DNA from 3 places in the Thauera sp. SDU_THAU2 genome. Region 1 is predicted to be linked to each of the others. Evidence: riboswitches for the same ligand, from Rfam matches in the RefSeq annotation. Region 1 holds a riboswitch; each other region holds the start of a gene.
What was found. Region 1 has a riboswitch for cobalamin ahead of AAFL97_RS12520 (ABC transporter substrate-binding protein). Riboswitches for the same ligand answer to the same signal wherever they lie in the genome.
Positions count from the first base shown of each region.

Region 2: it holds a riboswitch for cobalamin, as region 1 does, so the genes downstream of both, bluB (5,6-dimethylbenzimidazole synthase) here and AAFL97_RS12520 (ABC transporter substrate-binding protein) in region 1, are expected to answer to the same signal.
Region 3: it holds a riboswitch for cobalamin, as region 1 does, so the genes downstream of both, AAFL97_RS17695 (GNAT family N-acetyltransferase) here and AAFL97_RS12520 (ABC transporter substrate-binding protein) in region 1, are expected to answer to the same signal.

Region 1 covers NZ_JBBWUN010000003.1:2,370,275-2,373,473, forward strand. The annotation lists gene AAFL97_RS12515 (FecCD family ABC transporter permease) at 1-699, opposite strand, end outside; gene AAFL97_RS12520 (ABC transporter substrate-binding protein) at 696-1,718, opposite strand; cobalamin riboswitch at 1,835-2,026, opposite strand; gene AAFL97_RS12525 (MFS transporter) at 2,073-3,199, opposite strand, start outside.
Region 2 covers NZ_JBBWUN010000003.1:3,086,042-3,089,240, reverse strand. The annotation lists gene rnr (ribonuclease R) at 1-640, shown strand, start outside; gene rlmB (23S rRNA (guanosine(2251)-2'-O)-methyltransferase RlmB) at 633-1,397, shown strand; cobalamin riboswitch at 1,580-1,767, shown strand; gene bluB (5,6-dimethylbenzimidazole synthase) at 1,819-2,553, shown strand; gene AAFL97_RS16085 (nitrate- and nitrite sensing domain-containing protein) at 2,693-3,199, shown strand, end outside.
Region 3 covers NZ_JBBWUN010000003.1:3,403,564-3,406,762, reverse strand. The annotation lists gene AAFL97_RS17700 (ribonucleoside-diphosphate reductase subunit alpha) at 1-838, opposite strand, end outside; gene AAFL97_RS17695 (GNAT family N-acetyltransferase) at 874-1,428, opposite strand; cobalamin riboswitch at 1,585-1,794, opposite strand; gene AAFL97_RS17690 (YeeE/YedE family protein) at 1,951-2,385, shown strand; gene AAFL97_RS17685 (DUF6691 family protein) at 2,395-2,808, shown strand; gene pdxH (pyridoxamine 5'-phosphate oxidase) at 2,852-3,199, opposite strand, start outside.

The DNA.
Region 1 (3,199 bases):
GGTGAAGGCGTCCAGCGAACGGCGATGCCAGATGCAGACCAGCAGGCCGACCAGCACCACCGGCACCGCCAGCGTGACCGAATGCCAGCGCACGCCGCTGAGATTGCCCAGTAGCCAGAACATGATGCCGCGCGCCTGCTCGGCGCTCGCCGACTTGGTGATCAGGAAGGCGGTGAGCGCATTGAACAGCTGCGAGCCGGCGATGCCGGCGAGGATGATCTGGCCGCCACCGGTGCCACCGCGCGCCGAATGCGCCAGCATCGCCACCAGCAGGAAGGCGGCGATGGCACCGACGAAAGCGCCCATCGACAGCGAGATCGCGCCGGCGCCGATGCCGGCGAGCGTGACCAGCACCGCACCGGTCGACGCACCGGCCGAGATGCCCAGCAGATAGGGTTCGGCCAGCGGGTTGCGCAGCAGCGACTGCAGGATCAGGCCCGAAATAGCCAGCCCCGCGCCACAGGCGGCGGCGACGATGGTGCGCGTCAGGCGGTAGTTCCAGACGATGCCCTCGTCGATCGGGTCGAGCACATAACCGGCCTCCCACAGCTTGTTCGCCAGCACCTGGCCGATCACCGGCAGGCTGATCGGCGTCTCGCCGATCGCCACGCCGGCGGCCACCGCCAGGCACAGCAGCGGAACAACCCACAGGCCGTGCCCGAAAACGGGCACGACCAGGGAATGGCCGGCACGGCTCATCGCTTGATCCTGGCGGCTTCCTCGGCCAGTTGCTCGATGCCGGCGACCATGCGGGTGCTGGCCTGCATGGCATCGGCGTCCATGATGACGATGCGCTTGTGCTTGACCGCTTCCATGTTGCGCGTCACCGGGTCGGACTTGAGGAATTCGAGCTTCTTCTCATGGTCGTCGGCCGGGAAGCGGCGGCGATCCATGCGCGCGATGATCAGGATGTCCGGGTTGGCCTTGGCGATGGTTTCCCAGCCCACGGTCGGCCATTCCTCGTTGGACTCGATGACGTTGCGGATGCCCAGCGAGGCCAGCATGTAGTCGGCGACGCCCTTGCGGCCAGCCACATAGGGGTCGATCTCGAGGTCGGCGCTGGAGAACCAGAACACCGCCGACAGCTTGTCCGCACCGTTCGCGCGCGCCTTTTCCTGGGCAGCGGCGACACGGGCCTTGTAGCTGTTCACCAGCTCTTCGCCGCGCGCCTGCACGTCGAAGATCTGCGCGAGCTGCTGCACGCCCTTGTAAACACTGGCGATGTCGAAAGGCTGCAGGCGGGTGCCGTCGGCGCCGACCAGGTTGTCCTTGCCTTCGCAGTCGGACGGCAGGATGTAGGTCGGGATGTTCACGTCATGGAACTGCTCGCGGGTGCCGACCACGCCTTGCGGGCCGACCATCCACTCGAACTGCACGGCAACCAGTTCGGGACGCTTGCCGAGCACCGCCTCGAAGCTCGGGTCGTTGTCGGCCAGGCGCTCGACCTTGGCATTCTGTTCGGCGAATTCCGGCGATACCGAGTTGAACCACAGCGAGGTGCCGACCAGCTTGTCGCCCAGGCCCAGCGCGTAGAAGGCTTCCGTACCGCCCTGGCCGATGGTCACGGCCTTGGTCGGCGCCTTGGCGAACTTCAGTTGCTGGCCGCAGTTCTCGACGGTGAGCGGGTACTGGGTCGGCGCGGCGAAGGCGGCGGCGGACAGGCCGAGGCCGGCGAACAGAACGGCAAGGCGGGAAACTTCGAGGCTGGGCAGTGCCATGGATGCGATCTCCAATTGGGCGTATACATGGCGGTGTGCAGCATGGAAAGCACATCCCGGATGAGGACAGGCCGAGGCCGTCGCGGGATTGCCCTTCCCGGACACCCCGCCGGTCTATGGTCAACGATGCGGCCGGCAGGTCTCCTGACTCGCGCTTCGTCGCCTCGCTCCAGCCTTCCCGGGCAAGCCAGTGGCATCGTGGAGCAGGCTCGGCGCCTACAGTTGCGGGGGCAGTTCCGTTTGGGGCCATGCGGCCCTTGCGGATTCCCAATTAATTCCTTGCGGAAACCGGTGCGGCGCGATTATAGCCCGAGCATTTGGCGCATTGCATCATCGTCCTGTCCTGTGCTGGCGTCATGCCGGGCGGGGCAGTGCGGCCCGGGCAAAGGCGAAATACAGCGTACTCGAGGCCGGAAAGGCCGCCGCCACGCTCCAGGCCAGCACACCGGCGCCCGGCTCGGCCGGTATCCCGGCGAACAGCTTGCCCAGCAGCATGTTGCCGAACAGCACCATCAGCCCGCCGGCCGAGGCCAGCGCACCGTAATGCACCGGCAGCAGGCGCCGGCGGGCGAAGACCGGCACCAGCGCCATCGCCACCGGCACCGCACACATCTGGCCGGCCGTCAGCAATACCACCGTCAGCACTGCCGGCAGCAAGCGCCAGATGCCGGCCAGCGGCGGGATGGCCGACCACAGCGCCAGATTGACGAAAGCCGCCGCCAGCAGCGCAAAACCCAGCACCAGCGGCAGCCGCGGCGGCAGGCGCTTGCACAGCGCCGCCAGCGGCATCTGGCAGCTCACCACCAGCACCGAGGCCAGCGCGAACAGCCAGGCCATGTCGCGCGCGCCGCCCTGCGAACGCTCCAGCTCCACCGGCAGGCCCAGGTACATCTGGTTATAGCTCAGCAGATAGCTGCTGTAGAACAGCATGAACAGCAGGAAAGGACGGTTGGCGAACAGCTCGCGCCAACCCCAGCCGCCCGCCCCCGGCGCAGCCGGCTTCAGCGCCGGCAGCCGCGACCACAGCACCAGCAGCGCCAGCAGGAACACGCCGGCACTGACCAGCGCCATCTGCATGAAGCCGATGTCGAACAGCAGGCTGCCGAGCAGCGGCCCCGCCACCGCGCCCACTTCGCCATACACCGCGAACTGGGCGAAGATGTTGCGCCCCTTGCCGTCAGGCTGCGCATCGATGCGCGCCGCCAGCGCCTCCATGCAGGGCGAGAACAGCGCGCCGCCGATGCCGGTGAGGCAGGCGCCGAGCAGCAGCATCGCCGCCGAATCGGCAGCGGCGAAGCACAGATAGCCGGCGATGCGCACCACGCAGCCGCACAGGATCAGCGTGCGGCAGCCGTAACGCTCGGCCAGCGTGCCGCCGATGAAGAACATGCCCTGCTGCGAGAAGGTCCGCACCCCCAGCACCAGGCCCACCATCCAGCCCGCCAGCGCCAGGTTCTGGCTCATGTGCAGGGCCAGGAAGG
Region 2 (3,199 bases), 720 kb from region 1:
CGCACCGGCCGTTGCCGAGGCATCGCAGGCAGCCGAAACTTCCGCTGTGGCCGAAGTTGCTGCTGCGTCCGTGCCGAAGCCTGTTGCTGCACCGAGGCGGCGTTCGCGCGCCAGCGCCTCCGCTACCCCGAAAGCAGTGGCGTCTCCTGCAGCCGAGGCGGAGGCCCGCCCGGCACCGGCCAAGGCCGCCCGCGCCGGGACCCGCGTGCTCGACGATATCCGGCAGAAGGTGGTCGACCAGGAGGCTGCGGCGGTCAAGCTGGCTGCCGAAGAGGCAGCGGCCATCAAGGCGCGCAAGACTGCCGCCGGCAAGGATGGCAAGGCGGAGAAGAAGAAGGAGAAGGCCGGCAAGAAGGACAAGGACGCTGCGGACAAGGGCAAGAAAGCCAAGGCAGTGAAGGCGAAGGCCAAGGCCGGCAAGGCCAAATCGGCCGAGAAGGCAGAGAAGAAGGCGAAGAAGGCCGGCAAGAAGGAGAAGGCGGAAAAGGCCGGGAAAGCGAAACCGGCCAAGCCGGCGAAGCTTGCCAAAGCGGCCAAGGCCGCGCCTGCAGCCGCTGCCGAGCCGGTAGAATCGCGCGCCTCGAAACCGGCCGCGCGTTCTGGCGGCAAGACCTCCGCGAAGGAAAAACGCCGTGCCTAAGACGACCGCAAACACGAACGCCAGCGCCGCCAGCCGGCTGATCTACGGTTTCCATGCCGTGTCGGCCAAGCTGCGGCATGCGCCGGACTCGGTGCTGGAAGTCCATCTATCGGCCGACCGCAAGGACGCACGGGTGAAGAAGTTCGTCGCCCAGGCCGAGGCTGCCGGCGTCCGCATGCTGTATTGCGAAGGCGACAAGCTCGATGCCATGGTCGGCACCCGCCGGCACCAGGGCGTAGTGGCGAAGGTCGATGCGACGCGGCGCGACATCAAGCTCGCCGACGTGCTCGACAGCCTGGAAGAGAACGCGCTGATCCTGGTGCTGGACGGCGTGCAGGATCCGCACAACCTCGGCGCCTGCCTGCGCGTCGCCGACGCGGCCGGTGCGCATGCGGTGGTCGCGCCCAAGGACCGCGCGGTCGGCCTCAACGCCACCGCGGTCAAGGTCGCCAGCGGTGCGGCCGACACCGTGCCCTACATCACCGTCACCAACCTGGCGCGCGCGCTGCGCGAGATGCAGGAGGCCGGCGTATGGGTGGTCGGTGCCGCCGGCGAGGCGGAGAAGTCGCTGTACGACATCGACCAGAAAGCGCCGGTGGCCTGGGTGCTGGGCGCCGAAGGCGACGGCCTGCGCCGGCTGACGCGCGAGACTTGCGACGAGCTGGCGCGGATTCCGATGCTCGGCAGCGTCGAGAGCCTGAACGTGTCGGTGGCGAGCGGCATCTGCCTGTTCGAGGCGCGCCGCCAGCGCGGATGAGCGGTGGCGGCCGTGGGGAGCCTGCGCTGCGGGAAGGTGGAACGGGCTGCGCGGAGCCGAGGGCGAAACTCATCACCCCCGGCGTGTGCCGCCGTCGATGGGTTTCGCCGCCTTCCACATCCGGCTCGCCGAGCGGTGGCAGCGTACCTTGCCAGCCGCAGCGCGATTCAATACGCTTCACGTCTTTCGAGCTTCGGGGTGCCCGCGCCTGCGCGGGAGAATCGGGAAAGCGGTGCAAATCCGCTGCGTGCCCAGCGCCGTGAAGGGGACCGTCCGGGCAAGGTTTGCCCAGCCACTGGCCTGCAAATGCCGGGAAGGCGCCCGGACGGGATGATCCTCAGCCGGAAGACCGGCCCCGGAAGCGTTCAACAGCCGTCTGGTCGGCGCGCTGTCCACTGCTTCACGACAAGGGGACGACTCCGTGAGCAGCCATGCGCAAACCATCCAGACCGATCCATCCTTCAGCGCTGCCGAGCGCGCCGCCGTCTACCGCGCGATCCATACCCGGCGCGACGTGCGCGGGCAGTTCCTGCCCGATCCCATTGCCGACGAGGTGCTGGCGCGCGTGCTGACCGCCGCCCATCACGCGCCTTCGGTCGGCTTCATGCAGCCCTGGGACTTCGTCATCGTGCGTTCGCGTCAGGTGCGCGAGCGGATCCATCGCGATTTCCTCGCCGCCCATGCCGAAGCCGAGCAGATGTTCGAGACCGGCAAGCGGGGCACGTACCGCAAGCTGAAGCTGGAAGGCATCCTTGAAGCGCCGCTCAACCTGTGCATCACCTGCGATCGCAGCCGCAACGGCCCGGTGGTGCTCGGCCGCACCCACATGCCGGAGATGGACATCTACAGCGCGGTCTGCGCGGTGCAGAACCTGTGGCTGGCGGCGCGTGCCGAAGGGCTGGGGGTGGGCTGGGTCAGCATCCTGCACCCGCAGGCGCTGCGCGAGACGCTCGGCATCCCGGACGGAATCGTGCCGATCGCCTATCTCTGCATCGGCCATGTCAGCCATTTCCATCAGCGCCCGGAGCTGGAGTCGGCCGGCTGGCTCAAGCGCATGCCGCTGACCGAGCTGCTGCATTTCGATCGTTGGCAGGGCGAGGCGGACGAAGCGGGCGAGCGTTTCGCCGACGCCGTCTCGCGCGTCATGCCGGCATAACCGGGCCACCATTCCGCTTTTTCGGCCTTCGCGCAGCCGCCGCTCGGTGTGGCGCGCACAGGCTTGCACGGCAATTGCTTGTTGCTGTGGCCACGGTCATTCCGGCCGAGGCCATGGCAACGAGGATTCCGGAGAGAGGATGAAGACGGCGCTCGCATTTCTGCTCGCAGCGCGCCGCTGCGAAATCGACGATCTCGAACGGCTCGCGCTCAGTTGCGAACTGGTGCAGGCGGTCAGTGAACTCGTCCACCAGCTCCAGCGGGAACGCGGCGCTTCCAACGTCTTTCTCGGCTCGGAAGGCGCCCGCTTCGGCCCCCAGCGCGAAGCGCAACTGCTTGCCAGCCGGGCCGCGGAGGCCGAGGTCCGGAGCTGGCTCAAGCGCCCGGAACTGGGCGGCGAGAAGTCGGGCGGCGCGGTGCATGGCGGCTCGCGCCTGCTGACGCGCATCGCGCTTGCGCTGCATGCGCTGGATGCCTTGCCCGGGCTGCGCGGCGACATTGCCGCCCGGCGCTGCCGGCCCGATGTGTCGACCGCGCGCTACAGCGAGATCATCGCGGCCTTGCTCGCGCTGGTGTTCGAGGCTGCCGACGTGGCGGTCGATCCCGGGGTTTCGCGGCTGCTGGTCGCGCTGTTCAACCTGATGCAG
Region 3 (3,199 bases), 1.0 Mb from region 1:
CGAATTGCAGGTCGCGCTCGGGCTTCAGTGCCGCCGCCAGCCGGCTCAGGTCGAAGTCGGCCAGCCGCGGGTCGAGCAGCTCGGCATCGATGCCGAGCTGGATTGCTTGCGGGAAATAACCGACGTAGCCGCCTGAAGGGGCGGCCATGTCGGCCTGCGAGGCTTCGTGGCCCAGCACCTCGACGCGCACCGCCGACAGCAGCAGACGCGCGGCGACGTGGGTGTAGTCGGGCTCGCGCTCGATCAGCGTGCGCGCGGCCAGCACCAGCGACTGGCGCACGGCGGCGACCGGCACGCCGTCGTAGAGGTTGTGCAGCGCATGTTCGAGCACGGTGTCGGCGGACACGTCGGCCAAGCCTTCGCAAGCTTCGCGGCAGGTCGCCAGCAGCGCGGCGCGGTCGAGCGGACGGCGCTGCTCGCCATCGACGACGTGCAGCACCGGTGCGTCGCCCGCGGTGTCCAGACCGGCGGCCTTCTGCGCGGCGCGTTCGGCGGCGCGGCGCTCGCGGTAGAGCACGTAGGCGCGGGCGACGTCGTGTTCGCCCGAGCGCATCAGCGCCAGTTCGACCTGGTCCTGGATGTCCTCGATGTGCAGCATGCCGCCGTCGGGCAGGCGGCGGGTCAGCGCGCCGACCACGGCTTCGGTCAGGCGGGCGACCAGATCGCGCACGCGCGAGGAGTCCGCGCCCTGGCGGCCCTCGACGGCGAGGAAGGCCTTGCTCATGGCGACGGCGATCTTGCTCGGGTCGAAGGCGACCACCGCGCCGTTGCGGCGGATGACTTCGAAAGCGGCCAGTTGCGGGTCGATGCGATGGAGGGAGTCGGGAAGTCGGTCCACGGGATGTCCTGTCTGAAAAGGAGTGAGAGGAGTGTTCAGGCGCAGGCTGGTTCGGCGTGCGTGCGGGTTTCGGTTCCGGCGGAAAGCGGCAGGGTCAGTGGTGCAGTGAGCTTGCCGCCAAGGCGGCGAAAGCCATGGAGGATGGCCATGTGGTGCACCGCGGGGCTGATGCTGTGGCAGACGACGCAGGCGGCGCCGGACGACTTCGCCAGCTCGATGACGTGGCCGAACAGCCTGTGGCCCAGGCCGCGGCCGCGATGCGCGAGGGTGACGCTGAGGCCGAAGTCGGTTTCGCCGTCGCGGATGCCGACATGGGCGAGGGCGATGATTTCGCCGCTGGCTGCACACAGGCCGTGCAGATGGTCGCGGGCGAAGTCCAGGCGGGCGACGTAGCCGGCGATGCCTTCGTCGCGGATGCCGTAGCCGAAGCGCAGCATGCGGTCGTCGGCGTTCAGCATGAGCAGATGGGCGAGGATGCGCGGCGCGTCGGCCGGAACGAAGCGGGGCAGCGTCTCCATGGCGATGTCCTCGTGGAGACGGCCGCTGCGGACTGTTTCGGCAAGGGATTCAGGTCCGGCGATGTCTGGCATGGCGGCGATCCGGTGCGGGCGGGGCGGATCGCCGGCCGGCGGAGGCGAGCGCCAGCCGTGCGGCAGCGCCGCACGGTGTTGTCGGTCCGTCAGGAAAGCGAGCAAGCGAAATGGTCTGAGCCATGCCTCTTGTCAGGGACACCCCGCCCCAAACTGTTGAAGTGGATGCGCATGGCAGGTCTTCTGGCTCTCGGGTCCTCGTCTTGCGCCAGCCTTCCCGGAATCCATCCAGTGGCATGGGGGGCGCAGGACTCGCCGATTACAGCTGCGGGGGCAGCTCCGGAATTCGCGCGCAGGGGCGCGGCACCGGATTCCCTTTTTCATACCCGCCGACGTCGGCAGGCAACCATGGGCGGGTAGGATTATCTGCCTTCGCCGCCTCGGCGGCAAGGTGGATGCGGACAAGCCGGGCGGGCTTGAATAAATCAGTATTTACTAATATATTCGCGCCCTGAATGCCCGTCCGGTTGTACGCCGGCGGGTGCTTTCCTCGACCCGTTCATCCGAGCTGTTTTCGACGCCATGACCATCGACTGGGCAAACTTCACTCCGGGCACGGCGCTCGCCGGTGGCGCGCTGCTCGGCTTCGCGGCAGTGCTGCTGCTGGTGTTCAACGGCCGCATCGCCGGCATCAGCGGCATTGCGGGCGGCTTGCTGCAAGCTGGCGCGCGCGGCGACAGGGCCTGGCGGCTGGCCTTCGTGCTGGGCCTGGTTGCCGCGCCGGTGCTGTACCGGGTGTTTGCCGCGCTGCCCGAGATCAGCATCGAGGCCGACTGGCTGGTGCTGGTGGTCGCAGGGCTGCTGGTCGGCTTCGGTTCGCGCTACGGCTCGGGCTGCACCAGCGGCCACGGCGTATGCGGCCTGTCGCGGCTGTCGCCGCGTTCGCTGGCGGCGACGCTGACTTTCATGGCGGCCGGCTTTGCCGCGGTGTACGTCGTCCGCCACCTGCTGGCCTGAGAGGGGGTGATGAAAACGATCGTCGCTTTCCTCGTCGGCCTGCTGTTCGGCATCGGCCTGATCGTCGCCGGCATGAGCAACCCGGCCAAGGTGCTGGGTTTCCTCGATCTGGCCGGGGCCTGGGATCCGTCGCTGGCGCTGGTGATGGGCGCTGCGGTGGCGGTGGGCATGGCGGGTTTCGCCGTGGCGCGCAGGCGCAAGGTTTCGCTGCTCGGTGAACCGATGCGGATTCCCGCCGGCCGCGCCATCGACCGTCCGCTGGTGGTCGGCAGTGCGCTGTTCGGCATCGGCTGGGGGCTGGCCGGCATCTGCCCGGGGCCGGCGCTGACGCTGCTGGGCATGGGCGCGCCCAAGGGCGTGGTCTTCGTGCTGGCGATGTTCGCCGGCATGGCGCTGTTCTCGCTGCTTCAGCGCCGGAACTGATCGGTGCCCGCCCGGTGGCGGGCAATGGGTGCCAAGGCGGGCTTCAGGGCGCCAGCCGCTGCCGCTGCCAGCTGCCGTCGTCCTGCAGGCGGTAGGCGATGCGGTCGTGCAGGCGCGATGCGCGGCCCTGCCAGAATTCCCAGTAGTCGGGCACCAAGCGGTAGCCGCCCCAGTGCGGCGGGCGGGGCGGATTGAGGCCGAACTTGAGCCCGTAGTCGGCTGCGCGTGCCACGATCACGCCGCGCCCGTCGATGACCTCGCTCTGCGGCGAGGCCCAGGCGCCGATCCGGCTGCCGAGTGGCCGGCTGGCGAAATAGCGGTCGGATTCCTCGTCCGAAACCTTTTCCACCCGGCCTTCGATGCGCACCACGCGCTCCATCTCCACCCAGTG